2 regions of the Bradyrhizobium sp. USDA 3256 genome follow, and region 1 is predicted to be linked to the other one. Evidence: predicted binding sites of a transcription regulator. Region 1 holds the regulator's gene; the other holds the start of a gene.

Region 1 (7,089 bases):
GGGTTCCAACGCCGTTCGCCTGGGCAACCCGTTCAGCTGATAATCCAGCGTCTTAGGGAGCCCGGACCATGCCGTCATTCCGCAATGAACTCCACCTCAACGATTTGGAAGTTGCCCTTGCGCTCGAGGGCGAAGAGCGCCGCCAGCAAGACGGCGTCGAGCTGATTCCGTCGGAGAACTACACCTATCCCGAGGTTCTCGAGCTGCTCGGATCGGTGTTCACCAACAAGTATTCCGAGGGCTATCCGGGACGCCGCTATTACGGCGGCCAGGAATTTACCGACCAGATAGAGAACCTCGCCCGACAGCGCGCTTGCGCGCTGTTCCGCGCCGAACATGCCAACGTTCAGCCTCTGTCCGGGTCGCCAATGAACCAGGCCGTGTATCTCGGCCTGCTGCAGCCCGGCGATACGATCTTGGCGATGGACCTGTCACACGGCGGCCATCTCACCCATGGCGCACCGGTGTCGCATATGGGGCGGCTCTTCAACTTCGCCCGCTACAAGACGCAGCCGTCAAACGGCGGCGCCATCGATTTCGATGAGCTCCGCGCCATGGCCCGGAACGTCCGCCCGAAGCTGGTGCTGTGCGGCTACAGCTCTTATCCGCGCGATCTGGATTATGCGTCCTTCAAGAGCATCGCCGATGAGGTGGGTGCACTGACCATGGCCGACGTCAGCCATTACGGCGGCCTGATCGCCGGCAACGCCTTGCGCAATCCGCTCGATGCGGGTTTCGACGTGATGACGACGACATCGCACAAGACGCTTCGCGGGCCGCGCGGCGGCATCGTTCTCTGTCGCCGGGAGTTCGCCGGCAAGATCGACGCGTCGGTGTTCCCGGGATTGCAGGGAGGTCCGCACATGAACGTCGTGGCCGGAACCGCGGTCACGCTGAAGAAGGCATCGACGGCCGATTTTCACGCCTATGCAAAGCTGGTCATGCGCAACGCGAAGGTCCTGGCCGAAGCGTTGATGGAACGCGGCATGACGTTGATCACCGGCGGAACCGACAATCACATGATGGTCGTGGATACGGTGGCCAGCGTCGGCCTGGACGGCGGCGCGGCCGAGAACATCCTCGACGCCGTCGGGATCACCGCAAACAAGCAGATCATTCCCGACGATCCGCGTCCGCCGCTCAAGCCGAGCGGCATTCGCCTCGGGACGCCGGCGGCGACCACGCGCGGCATGGGCGAGCCCGAAATGCGCCTCATCGCCGAACTCATTGCGGAGTCCCTCCGGTCGAAGGGAGATGCAGCGGTCGTCAAGCGATTGAGGTCGAACAGCGTCGAGATGTGCCGCGCTTTCCCCGTTCCGGGGATCGCGCCGCCCTCATAGGCGGCCGACCCGCGTTCCGTTCGTCGCGTCACTCGGCAGGTCGTGAAGGTTCCCGGGGGAAGACCGGAACGGAAATTGATGCTGTTCGTTGGACCGCATGATCTCGAAGACGGAGCGTCCAACGCCGTGACCCGGAAAACCTTGCAAGCACGCTCGGAACAGGCGCTCGTCGTCATCATTCTCAGCACCGGTGCGCTGATCGGTTACCTCGGCCTGGCACTGTCCAGGATGTGAGAGCTACGCCCGGCGGGCACCAAGCCGCCGGCAAGCATCAAGCCGCTTGGTGCCTTGAAAACTTGCGCGCGTGCCCCGACGTGGCAAGCCTCCACAGCAAAAATATAGGATGCAACGAAGAGCAAAGCTCGGACAAATCATGTCGCGAGAATGCGGACGTTTGACGCACAAGCGACAACACACTCGGCGTCGTCCCGGCGAAGGCCGGCACCCATTACCACGAATCTCAATTGTTGCGCGACGCTGGGGCCACGATCCCGTTCCTGATCAAATGCGGTGGTTATGGGTCCCGGCCCCCGTGCGCAATTGCGCACTAGGCCGGGACGACGGCGGTGGATATGGCGCGAGCTGGAGTTCTTTCTTCCTTCTGGAAGGGTAGCAAATCACGCCTTCCACTTCGCCGCGGCCTCTCGGCTCAAGCACAAGCGTCTCTGGAATACTGGATCACCCGCTTGCGCGCGGGTGATGACACCCGCGCGTGCATGGACGACGGCGCGCTTAACGCCCGTCGCACACCTGCCGCACAAATCGAGGACATTGCCGCCCGCCCGCAATTCTCGTACACGGTTTCACGCAATGACCTCGCAATTCACTCCCAACTCCGTCGACGTGCTGCTGTTCGATATCGGCCGCGTCGTGCTCGACATCAACTTTGACAAGGTGATGGCGCACTGGGCGCAGCATGCCGGCTGTGCGCCCGCCGAGCTCGCCACGCGCTTTGTCGTCGACGACAGTTTCAAGCATCACGAGATCGGCCGGATCGACGACGCGGCGTTCTTCGAAAGCCTGCGCCGGACGCTCGGCATCAACATCACGGACGCCCAGTTCCTCGAAGGCTGGAATGCGATCTTCACCGGCGAGATGCCGGGCATCGCCCCGCTGGTCGCGGCGGCCGCCAGGCAAATGCCGCTTTACGCCTTCTCCAACACCAATCCGGCCCATGTCGCGCATTTCTCGGTCACCCATGCCGAGCTGCTCAGCCATTTCCGCAACGTCTTCCTGTCGTCGAGCATCGGCTTCCGCAAACCCGACGCCGAGGCCTATGATCATGTGGTAAAAGCCATCGGCGTGCCGGCGTCGCGGATCCTGTTCTTCGACGACCTGGCCGCCAATATCGAAGGTGCGCGGGCGCGCGGCCTTCATGCTATCCACGTGACATCGACGGATGACGTGGCAAGGGCTTTGACCGCACTTGGTATTGAACATTAGGAATTGAGGAGCTCTGAGCGTGGCCCTGATGCCGGTTGCCGATGCCCTGTCCGCCGTCCTCGCCGGCGCCGAACCGCTGCCGGAGGAGATGGTCGCGCTCGATGCCGCCTACCACCGCACGCTTGCGCACGACCTCGCGGCGCTGCGCACCCAGCCGCCGCAGCCGATGTCGGCGATGGACGGCTATGCGGTGCGCGCCGCCGATGCGGCCGATCTAAAGGCCCGGCTCAAGGTGATCGGCGAAGTCGCCGCCGGCCGGCCGTTCGAGCGGACGGTCGGCGCCGGCGAGGCGGTGCGGATCTTCACCGGCGGCGTGATCCCGAGCGGCGCCGACGCCGTGATCATCCAGGAAGACACCGCCGTCGACGGCGACCACATCACGATCTCGGAGGCCGCCAGCGTCGGGCGGCACATCCGCCAGGCCGGGGTCGACTTCCGTGAGGGCGAGGTGCTGCTCGCCGGCGGCAGCCGCCTGTCCGACCGCGCGCTGTCGCTGGCGGCCGCCATGAACTATCCGGAACTGACGGTGCGCCGCCGCCCGAAGGTCGCGGTGCTGGCGACCGGCGACGAGCTGGTGATGCCGGGCTCGCAGCCCGGTCCCGGCCAGATCGTCTATTCCAACGGCTACGCGCTGCGGGCGCTGGCGCGCGCCGAAGGCGCCGAGACCGTCGACCTCGGCGTTGCCGCCGACACGGTGGAGGCGACCACGGCCGGCATCCGCCGGGCACGCGAGGCCGGCGCCGATATCCTCATCACGACAGGCGGCGCCTCGGTCGGCGACCACGATCTCGTCAAGCGGTCGCTGGAAGCCGAGGGCGTCGAGATGGCGTTCTGGCGGATTGCGATGCGGCCCGGCAAGCCGATGATGCACGGCCGGCTCGGCGCGATGCGGGTGATCGGCCTGCCCGGCAATCCGGTGTCGTCCTATGTCTGCGCCTTCCTGTTCCTGGTGCCGTTGATTCGGGCGCTGAGCGGCCGGAAAGTGATTCATCATCGCCGCGCAAGCGCCCTGCTCGGCCGCGACCTCGCCGCCAACGACCAGCGCGAGGACTATCTGCGTGCGCGTCTCGAAGCGCGCGAGGACGGCACGCTGGTCGCAACCCCGGTGACGCAGCAGGACTCGTCGCTGCTCGGGAATCTCGCTGCGGCACGGGCGCTTCTCGTGCGTCCGCCGTTTGCGGCGGCTGCCGTCAAAGGCAGCGAATGCGAAATTCTGACACTGCCCGAATAGGGTTTTCGCGCCCCGCCGATTGTGCGTTGCCCGACACGTTCACCGGAAATTAAGTGGTTGCGGAACACATATCGAACATATAGTGTCCGTTCATGATTTGTTTCGAGTACTGGTGTCTACAATCGGGAAGCCGCGTGGAAGCAGGTGCATTGAGCACATGCTCCTGAGGTCAGGCCCGGCCTGCAGGCCCCACCAGAAGAGTCTCGGAATCGAACGACGCTATCAACCGGGGGAATACTCGAGATGCTCACGCGCAAACAGTACGAACTACTGCGTTTCATCAATGAACGTTTGAAAGAGGCCGGCGTACCGCCCTCCTTCGACGAGATGAAGGATGCGCTCGACCTGCGCTCGAAGTCCGGTATCCACCGCCTGATCACTGCGCTGGAGGAGCGCGGCTTCATCCGCCGCCTGCCGAACCGCGCCCGCGCCATCGAGGTCATCAAGCTGCCCGAACTCTCGGCCGGCGCCGGCAACGGTCGCCGCGGCTTCACGCCCAGTGTCATCGAAGGCACCCTCGGCCGGCGCGCCAGCACGCCGCCGATTGCCGAGGACGACGGCAACCGTCCAGTCGCGGTCCCCGTGATGGGCCGGATCGCCGCCGGTACGCCGATCGAGGCGCTGCAGACCCGCAGCCACACCATCAGCGTGCCGCCCGACATGCTCGGCGCCGGCGAGCACTATGCGCTCGAGGTGCGCGGCGACTCGATGGTCGATGCCGGCATCCTCGACGGCGACATGGCGCTGATCCAGCGCAACGACGTCGCCAATACCGGCGACATCGTGGTGGCGCTGATCGACGAGGAGGAAGCCACCCTGAAGCGCTTCCGCCGCCGCGGCGCATCGATCGCGCTCGAGCCGGCCAACACCGCCTATGAAGTGCGCATCCTGCCGCCGAACCGGGTCCGCATCCAGGGCAAGCTGATCGGCCTTTATCGCAAATACTGAATTGCAAATACTTGCGGCGGCCGGGAACGAGCAACACGTCGGATCGTTCCTTGCATGATAGTGTAGCGTACGGCCTGCCCGATGCGCTCCGATACCTCTCGCGCAGCGTCGCGTGTTTGTGATCGGAGCGATCTCGGACCAGTCGTACAATCGCCCAGAAACGAGCAGACGCTCGTTCGCTATCGTCCACTCTGGTAGAGGCCCTAATGCCTCAAGGAGAGGCACGGGTCGCTACCTCGAAATGAGGAGCCATCCGATGTGTGACTATAGTCTGCACGCCGTGGCATCGCGCCCCGCCATTGTCGGAGAGACGCTGATCACGACGACGTTCCGCGGCACGTCGACCCGCGGCTTTGCCTCGGAGAACGATCCCACTGTCGCGGTCTGCATGCTGCCGGGCACCGAGCTCGCTTTCGCCGAGAACGTTCGCTACGACAGCCGCTGGATCTGGACCAAGACGCTGAACTATCGCGTCGGCGTGTTCAACGAAGTCGAGCCCGACGTGCCCGATCGGCATCATGACGCGGTCGAATTCCCCGACGGCAGCCATGTGCTGGTGACCCAGCTGGTCGAGGGACAGCGCGTCAGCGTGCTGCAATTGCCGGCGCTGCATCCGCCGGTCGAGCAGAAGCCGAAGGTTGTGGAGCGGCGGCCCTCCGCATTCGCAACGCTGTTTTTGGGTTGAGCGCATCGTCGCCGCGGAATGAGCTGTTCGGCGGCGAATGACCTAAGCAATTTCGGGCGACCCCGGACTCCCGCTTCCGGGGCGCAGAAGGAGATTTGCGTCGGCCGGCGCCTTGGCGCATCATCGGGCACGGAGGACGTGCGCGGTGGTCGATAAGGTCACATGGCAAAAGGCTGGACGCGTCACGGAACCGGGCCGCTACCTGTTCCGGTTCGGTTGGCTGACGGTAACGGCCGACGACCTGAAAGTCTGGGAGCAATTTCCCGAGGCTTCCTTTACTCTCGTCAAGAAGCCCGACGCCCCCGACTCCGACGAATATCATCTCGGCCTGTTCGAGCTGCCAAGCGGCCCCTCGCCAGACCACAGCTAATCATCGCCCTGCAGATCGGTCTCAGCCGGCGTCGCATCCACCGCAGGCCGCGGCGCGGCGGCGGGCGCGCGTAGCGTCGTCTCGCTCTCGCCGTCGCCGGGAACCGCCGGCGACCACGGCCGGTCGATCCCGCCGGGCTTGACTGCATCGACGGCGTAGCCGTCCCTGATCCGTCGCAGCACCAGCGCGCCGTGGCGGCGCAGCCGCTCGGCATCGATCACCGATGCCGCGCAGCCCTGCGGCGCCGGCCGCGCCGTCACGATCAGGGCTGCGCGCTCGCAGTCGTCCGCCAGCGCCTCCGGCCGGGTCGCCAGCGCGACGAAGGCGCCGCCGGGTCCCTGGGTCACGCAGCCGCCGGCATCGCAGGAGACGCCCTCGCCGAGCGACGCATCGGTGGCGGTGCGCGCGTCGGCGTCCGCCGCCAGCCACTCCTTGACCAAAAATGCATCCTTGGCGCTGTGCATCAGATGCAGCCGTCCGTCACCGCCACGCACCGCGACGTTGCGGCCGTCGCCCGACACCAGCACGTCCGGTTGCGGCACCCTGAGCGCCCAGACCGAGGCCACCAGCAGCAGCACCGCGCCCGACCAGCGCAGCGGCGTGCGCAGCAGCCCGAGCAGGATGATGCCGGCACTCGCTGCGATCAGCGGCCCGATGCCGAACGCCGCCATGCGGCCGACCGCACCCGGGAGTGCGGCGACCCATTGCGTCACCAGGATCATCCAGTCGATGCCGAGACCCATGATCGCCCAGAACAGTCCATCGAAGCCGAACGGCATGGCGACGAGCCCGAGCAGGCCGGCCGGCATCACGACCGCCGAGACGACAGGCATCGCCGCGAGGTTGGCGAGCAGCCCGTAGGGCGTCACGCGATGGAAATGGAACGCGGCATAGGGCGTCGTCGCCAGCCCCGCCACCAGCGAGGCCAGCATCAGCATCGTGAGCTCGCGCCCGCCCCACAGCGCGACCCGCGCGGTTGCCGAATGGTCGGGCGACGCCAGCAGGTTCGGTAGCCCGATCTGCACCAGCGCCACCAGCCCGAGCGTCGCGGCAAACGACATCTGGAAACTGG
Region 2 (7,089 bases), 5.0 Mb from region 1:
TCCACGCCGGCGACGTGCTGTCGGGCGAACTGAGCGCGATGAAGGTGCGCGATGCCAAGAACCGCGGCAAGCGCGTCGCGACCTACCAGATCACCAGCGAACCGCGCCGCCTGCCGCCGCCGAGCGGTCTGTGCAATCTCGAGACCGGGCCGGAAACCTTCCAGCTGATTCCGACCAACGATGCCCAGGCCGCGCAGCTCAAAAGCCTCTCCGGCAAGGAAATCTCGGTGAAGGTCGACGAAATCGCCTGCGCCAAGGACGCCGGCGAGATGAGCGAAGCCATCGTCACCAAGTGGAGCGTGGTGGCGAAATAGGGTCGTGCTTTGTCGCCCGGATGGAGCGCAGCGACGTTTCTTCTCCTTCCCCCTGCAAGGGGGAAGGTCGGGATGGGGGTCCGCCGCGCGCGACGCTGCGTGTGGAGAGACAAGATCCCGACCCGCTTTGCTCTGGCGAGCAAAGCGACCTCCCCTTTTCAAGGGGAGGTTTGAGAGACAGGAATCCTGCGGCCGATCCGTAGCCCGGATGGAGCGAAGCGAAATCCGGGACGGTCGTGCCGGTCGAGAGGTTTCCCGGATTGCGCTGCGCTCCATCCGGGCTACGGCGGCTGGGCTAAACCCGCACCGGCCCCAGCTCATCGAAATGCCCGCGCCGCTGCAGCCAGGCGAGCAGGATCAGGCTCGGGATCGCGACCAGCACGCAGATCACGAAGAACATCTGCCAGCCGACGGCCTTGGCCACATAGCCCGCGCCCGACGACAGATAGGTGCGGCCGACCGCCGCGAGCGCCGTCAGCAGCGCGTACTGGGTTGCGGTGTGCAGCGGATTGCGGCACAGCGCCGACAAATAGGCGACGAAGATCACGGTGCCGATCGCGCTGGTGAAATTCTCCGCGGTGATCGCAAGCGCGAGCGCCCATTGATCGACGCCGACATGTGCCAGCCACGAGAACGAGAGGTTGGCGATCGCCTGCAGCACGCCGCCGATCCAGAGGCTGGTCGCGAGCGAATAGCGTCGCGCCACGAAGCCGCCGGCAAAGCCGCCGATCAGGGTCGCGGCAAGGCCGACGCCTTTCACGATCGCCGCGTAATCGACCTTGGAAAAGCCGATGTCGATCACGAACGGCGCGGTCATGGTGCCCGAAAACGCGTCGGTGAACTTGAACAGCACCACAAAGGCGAGCGCCGCGAAGGCGTCCTTGCGGCTGAGGAACTCGGAGAACGCGCCGAGCGCCGCGTGCAACACGCGTTCGGCCGCGTTCTGCGCATGCGTCGCCGCCTCCGCGCCTTTCGATTGCGCCGGCTCAGTCGCCGCAAGCGCGGTGATGATACCGATCACGACCAGCGCGGCCATCACCACATAGCCCCACATCCAGGCCGACGGGCGCGCGAGGCCGGCGGACTCGAACCCGCTGACGATGAACAGCGCGCCGGCGGTCGAAACCAGCATGCCGACGCGGTAGGCCGCGACATAGGACGCCATCCCGGCGGCCTGCTCGCTTTCGGGCAGGCTTTCGACGCGGAAGGCATCGACCACGATGTCCTGCGTCGATGAGGCCGTTGCGACCAGCAGCGCGGCGAAGGCCGCGAACCATGACGATCGCGCCGGATCGGCCATCGCCAGCACCACGATCGCCGCGATCAGCAACAGCTGCGAGAACAGCAGCCAGCCGCGGCGGCGGCCGAACATCTGCGTGAACAGCGGCACGTGCAGCGCGTCGACCAGCGGCGCCCAGAGGAACTTCAGCGTGTAGGGCGTGCCGATCAGCGCCAGCAACCCGATGGTGCCGAGATCGACCCCGGCCTCCTTCATCCACACCTGCAGCGTCGAGCCCGACAGCGCCAGCGGTAGCCCCGAGGAGAAGCCCAGCAGCAGCACGATCAGCACCCGCGGCTGCAGGTACACGGCAAAGCTGTCGCGCCAGGAGGTGGCGGCGGGCTTTGGCTCCGGCTTTGCAGACGCGTCTGACGTCGCTTCAGGTGCTGTCATAGAGGAGTTGGTAGCAGATTCGGCCCCAAAAAGACTGTCATCGCCCGGCTTGACCGGGCGATCCAGTATCCCGGAAGCCTATCCGCCACCTGCGGCAATTTCCGGGTAAAGATCGATCCAGTCCGGATTGTCTTTTTCGATTAGGGAAATCTTCCAAGCGCGTCGCCATTTCTTCAGCCGTTTCTCGCGTCGGATCGCGTTCTCAGGATCATCGAACTGCTCGAAATAGACCAGCCTTACGACATCGTACTTTTCCGTGAAGCCTTCGACCAACTTCAACTTGTGCTGGCCGACGCGACGAATGAGGTCGTTTGTCACACCGATGAGCGTGCCGCCGATATGGCTGGCGAGGATGTAGACGTAATAGCTGCGTGCCCCCATCTGCCGCCTCTGGATACTGGATCGCCCGGTCAAGCCGGGCGATGACAGCTGATTATGTGGTGCGATCTTTGGTCAGCAACATCACTAGGTGCGGTCATAGAGAAGTTGTTCCCAGAATCAGCCCCCAAAAGACTGTCATCGCCCGGCTTGACCGGGCGATCCAGTATCCCAGAGGCCTATCCGCCACCCACGGCTATTTCGGGATAAAGTCGGGCGATGACATCGATTGGGTGGCGCACGCCGGACAACGTCTAGAAACAACAATCACTCCCCCGCCTGCAGCTTGCGTGGGGCGGGGAACAGGTTGGACGTGCTGCCCTTGACGAAGCGCGGCACCTCGATCGGGGTCTCGGACTTGCTGAAGTCGAGTTCCTCGATCCGGCCGGCGCGTTTCTCGATCTTGTCGGCGGAGATCAGGATCTGCCTGACGTCCTCGTTCACCTGGCCGAAATGGGTTTGCAGCTTGAGCACGCGATCGCGCAGGCGGCCAAGGTCGTCGCCGAGATGCATCACCTCGTTGCGGATCTGGTCGGCGGCGTCGCGGATGCGGGCGTCCTTCAGGATCTGCTGCATCACCTGGATCGCCAGCATCAGGAGCGACGGCGACACCAGCACGACGCGGGCGCGATAGGCCTTCTGGATCACGTCGTCGAAGCCGTCATGGATCTCGGCATAGACCGATTCCGACGGCACGAACATCAGCGCGGTGTCCTGGGTCTCGCCCGGGATCAGGTACTTCTCCGCGATGTCGCTGACATGCTTCAGCACGTCGGCGCGCAGCCGCTGGCTGGCGAATTTGCGTTCTTCGTCGCTGCGCGCATCGTGCAGCGCGGTCATGGCCTCGAGCGGGAATTTCGCGTCGATGCAGAGCGGGCGCTGGTCGGGCAGGAACACCACGCAGTCCGGCCGCTTACCCGACGTCAGCGTGTACTGGAACTCGAACGAGCCCTTCGGCATGCCGTCCTGGACGATCGCCTCCATCCGCGCCTGGCCGAACGCGCCGCGCGATTGTTTGTTGGCGAGCACGTCGCGCAGCGTCGTCACCTGGGTGGTGAGCTCGTTGAGGTTCTTGTGCGCGTGGTCGATGATGCCGAGTCGCTCGTGCAGCACGCGCAGTGAATCCATCGTGTTGCGGGTCGATTGCTCCATCGACTGGCCGACCCGGTGGGTCACCGAATCGAGTCGCTCGTTGACCGCGCGGGCCATCTCGGCCTGGCGGCCGGCCAGCGCCTGCGCCATGGCATCGACCCGCCCGGAGGATTCGCTCTGGGCCCGCAGCATGTCGGCGAGCCGCTCTTCCAGCTCGTCGGCGCGGATGGCCTGGGCCATCGCGAGTTCCGCGCCGCGCCGGCTGGCGCGCGCGATCACCACGGTGATGGCGAACAGCAGGATCAGCGCCAGCGCGCCAAGGCCGATCAATGCGTCGGAGACACGGACCGGAAGGTCGCCAATCGTGAGCAGAATCTCGTTCATGTCGGCCCTTGTAGCCGATTCGCGGCTAAGCGCGAACGAAGAGGGAACGTTTATGGTAAATGCATTCCTGATTTTCCGGGTTAATGCGGGGTGAAGAAACGTGGTTAAGGTTATCCTAACGGGTTCCTGAGCGCATTGACCCCATGAAGTCAGCAGCTTAAATCGCCGCCATGGCATTAAGAGAAATCATCATCCTGCCGGACAAGCAGTTGCGGCTGGTGTCGAAACCGATCGAGAAGGTGACGCCGGAGATCCGCAAGCTGGCCGACGACATGCTCGAGACCATGTATGACGCGCCCGGCATCGGGCTCGCGGCGATCCAGGTCGCGCAGCCGCTGCGGCTGATCACCATGGACCTCGCCAAGCGCGACGAGAACGGCGAGACCACGGCGAAGCCGCGCGTCTTCATCAATCCGGAGATCATTGCGCGTTCGGAAGAGCTGTCGGTTTACGAAGAGGGCTGCCTGTCGATCCCCGAATATTACGAGGAGGTCGAGCGGCCGGCGCGGGTGCGCGTGCGATTCACCGATCTTGACGGCACGGTGCATGAGGAGGATGCGGACGGGCTCTACGCCACCTGCATCCAGCACGAAATCGATCATCTCAACGGCGTGCTGTTCGTGGATTATCTGTCGAAACTGAAGCGCGACCGCGTGTTCAAGAAATTCGAGAAGGCCGCCAAGCGCGCGGCGGAGTAGGCGCGCGCACTCCGCCGTCATGCCCGGGCTTGACCCGGGCGTCCACGTCTTCCTTCTGGGAGACCAAAGACGTGGATGGTTGGGCATAGGCGAGCGAAAGCGACGCCGTCCTTGACGGCTATGCCCGGCCATGACGAAGATTGGATCCTCCCGGAAGAATCTGACCGCATGCCTCTCCGCCTGATCTTCATGGGCACGCCCGATTTCGCGGTGCCGACGCTGCTGGAACTCGTGGCCCATGGCCATGAGGTCGTGGCGGTCTACACCCGCGCGCCGAAGCCGGGCGGGCGGCGCGGCCTGCAATTGCAACCGACGCCGGTCGAGCAGGAGGCGCGCCGCCTCGGCATTCCCGTGCTGACGCCGAAGACCCTCAAGACCTCGGAAGCGCTCGAGGAGTTTCGCGCCCATGACGCGGATGCCGCCGTCGTCGTTGCCTACGGCATGATCCTGCCGCAGGCCATTCTCGACGCGCCCAGGCTCGGCTGCTTCAACCTGCATGCCTCGCTGCTGCCGCGCTGGCGCGGCGCCGCGCCGATCAACCGCGCCATCATGGCGGGCGATGCTGAGAGCGGCGTGATGGTGATGAAGATGGATGTCGGCCTCGACACCGGCGACGTCGCGATGGCCGAGCGGCTGCCGATCACGGACAGCATGACGGCATCCGACCTGCACGACGCGCTGGCGCCGCTCGGTGCCGACCTGATGGTGCGCGCAATGGCCGGGCTCGAGCGCGGCGGCTTGCAGCTGACGAAGCAGAGCGAGGACGGCGTCACCTATGCGGCCAAGATCGAGAAGGCCGAGGCGCGGATCGACTGGACACAGCCGGCGCACGCGGTGCTGCGACACATTCACGGGCTCTCGCCGTTTCCCGGCGCCTGGTGCGAGCTCGCGGGCGAAAACGAGCCGGTACGGCTGAAAATCCTGCGCTGCGAGCAGGCGAAAGGCTCGGGCCAGCCGGGCGATGTGCTCGACGACAATTTCGCGATCGCCTGCGGCGACGGCGCGATCCGGATCCTCGACCTGCAGCGCGCCGGCAAGGCGCCGATGAAGGCAGCGGACTTTTTGCGCGGCACGCCGCTGAAGTCGCCTGCGCGGCTCGGCTGATGCCCCGCTACAAGCTCACCATCGAGTATGACGGCACGCCGTTCTCCGGCTGGCAGATCCAGGACACCGCGCCGACCGTGCAGGGCGCGCTGGAGGCGGCAGTCAAGGCGATCTGCGGCGAGGACGTGCGCGTCCATGGCGCAGGGCGTACCGATGCCGGCGTGCATGCGCGCGGCCAGGTCGCGCATTGCGACATCGCCAAGCATTTTCCGCCCGGCCGCTTTCGCGACGGGCTGAACGCGCATCTGCGGCCCAATCCGATCGGCGTGCTCGCGGCTGACATCGTGCCGGACGATTTCGAGGCGCGGTTCTCGGCGACCAGGAGGCATTACCTCTATCGCATCACCAACACGCGCGCGAACCTCGCGCTCGACATCGGCCGGGTCTGGCGCGTGCCGCGCGCGCTCGATGCCGACGCGATGCACGCCGCCGCGCAGCGCCTGCTCGGCAAGCACGATTTCACCACCTTCCGCGACACCGAGTGCCAGGCCAAGTCACCGGAGAAGACGCTCGATCAGCTCGACGTCACCCGTGACGGCGCCGCCGTCAACATCGTGACGTCGGCGCGCTCGTTCCTGCACAGCCAGGTGCGCTCGATGGTGGGCTCGCTGGTCTGGGTCGGCGAGGGCCGCTGGAGCGCCGACGACCTCGCTTCCGCGCTCGCCGCCCGCAACCGCGCCGCTTGCGGCCCCGTGGCGCCGCCGGACGGGCTCTACCTGATGCGGGTGGATTACTAGGCGGTGTGAATGATCGCGTAGGTAGAGCCTACCCGAAATACCACGCTGTATCTGGTGCGGGTGGATGACTGGTAGCCCCAATCCCTACTGTGCATGGGGTTGTTTTCGATGTTTTTGTCCGGCCGGGCGGCTGGCCTACCCGAAATACCGCTCCAGCACGCCTCGATATATCCGCGTCAGCTTCTCCAGATCGGCCACCGGCGTGCGCTCGTCGACCTGGTGCATGGTCTGGCCGACCAGGCCGAACTCGATCACCGGGCAATAGCTCGAGATGAAGCGCGCGTCCGAGGTGCCGCCGGAGGTCGATAGCTCCGGCTTGCGGCCGGTGACCTCCTCGATCGCGGCGACCGCGAGGTCGGTGAACGGCCCGGGCTGGGTGACGAACACGTTGGAGTTCGACGGTTGCCAATCGATATGGGCGCGGATCCGGTTGCCGCAGGCCTTCGCCAGCCGCTCATCGACCAGCTGCCGCAGGCTCTCCTGGGTGTGGTTGTCGTTGTAGCGGATGTTGAATTTCGCCCGCGCCTGGCCGGGGATCACGTTGCTTGCGGTGTTGCCGACATCGACCGTGGTGAATTCGAGGTTGCTGGCCTGGAACTGCGCGCTGCCGTGATCGAGCGGCTCGTCGCTCAGCGCCACGATCAGCCGCGAGATATCCGGCACCGGGTTCGAGGCACGGTGCGGATAGGCGACGTGGCCCTGCACGCCCT

Evidence for each region. Region 1 encodes LexA, which represses DNA repair genes until DNA is damaged. Its sites were predicted from a motif close to TGTTCNNNNTGTGTTCNG; they were not measured.
Region 2: a site for LexA is predicted at 3,872-3,889, ahead of ACVWY5_RS41640 (DNA recombination protein RmuC). Genes of this name have one in related genera too.

Annotation. Positions count from the first base shown of each region.
Region 1 covers NZ_JBSSAE010000002.1:3,472,069-3,479,157, forward strand. The annotation lists ZMP/ZTP riboswitch at 1-32, shown strand, start outside; gene ACVWY5_RS18020 (serine hydroxymethyltransferase) at 69-1,340, shown strand; gene ACVWY5_RS18025 (hypothetical protein) at 1,416-1,574, shown strand; gene ACVWY5_RS18030 (HAD family hydrolase) at 2,151-2,783, shown strand; gene ACVWY5_RS18035 (molybdopterin molybdotransferase MoeA) at 2,803-4,014, shown strand; gene lexA (transcriptional repressor LexA) at 4,258-4,962, shown strand; gene ACVWY5_RS18045 (hypothetical protein) at 5,219-5,647, shown strand; gene ACVWY5_RS18050 (hypothetical protein) at 5,793-6,017, shown strand; gene ACVWY5_RS18055 (ComEC/Rec2 family competence protein) at 6,014-7,089, opposite strand, start outside.
Region 2 covers NZ_JBSSAE010000002.1:8,437,472-8,444,560, forward strand. The annotation lists gene ACVWY5_RS41625 (hypothetical protein) at 1-314, shown strand, start outside; gene ACVWY5_RS41630 (AmpG family muropeptide MFS transporter) at 610-1,986, opposite strand; gene ACVWY5_RS41635 (GIY-YIG nuclease family protein) at 2,065-2,367, opposite strand; gene ACVWY5_RS41640 (DNA recombination protein RmuC) at 2,632-3,840, opposite strand; gene def (peptide deformylase) at 4,011-4,538, shown strand; gene fmt (methionyl-tRNA formyltransferase) at 4,707-5,642, shown strand; gene truA (tRNA pseudouridine(38-40) synthase TruA) at 5,642-6,379, shown strand; gene dapE (succinyl-diaminopimelate desuccinylase) at 6,515-7,089, opposite strand, start outside.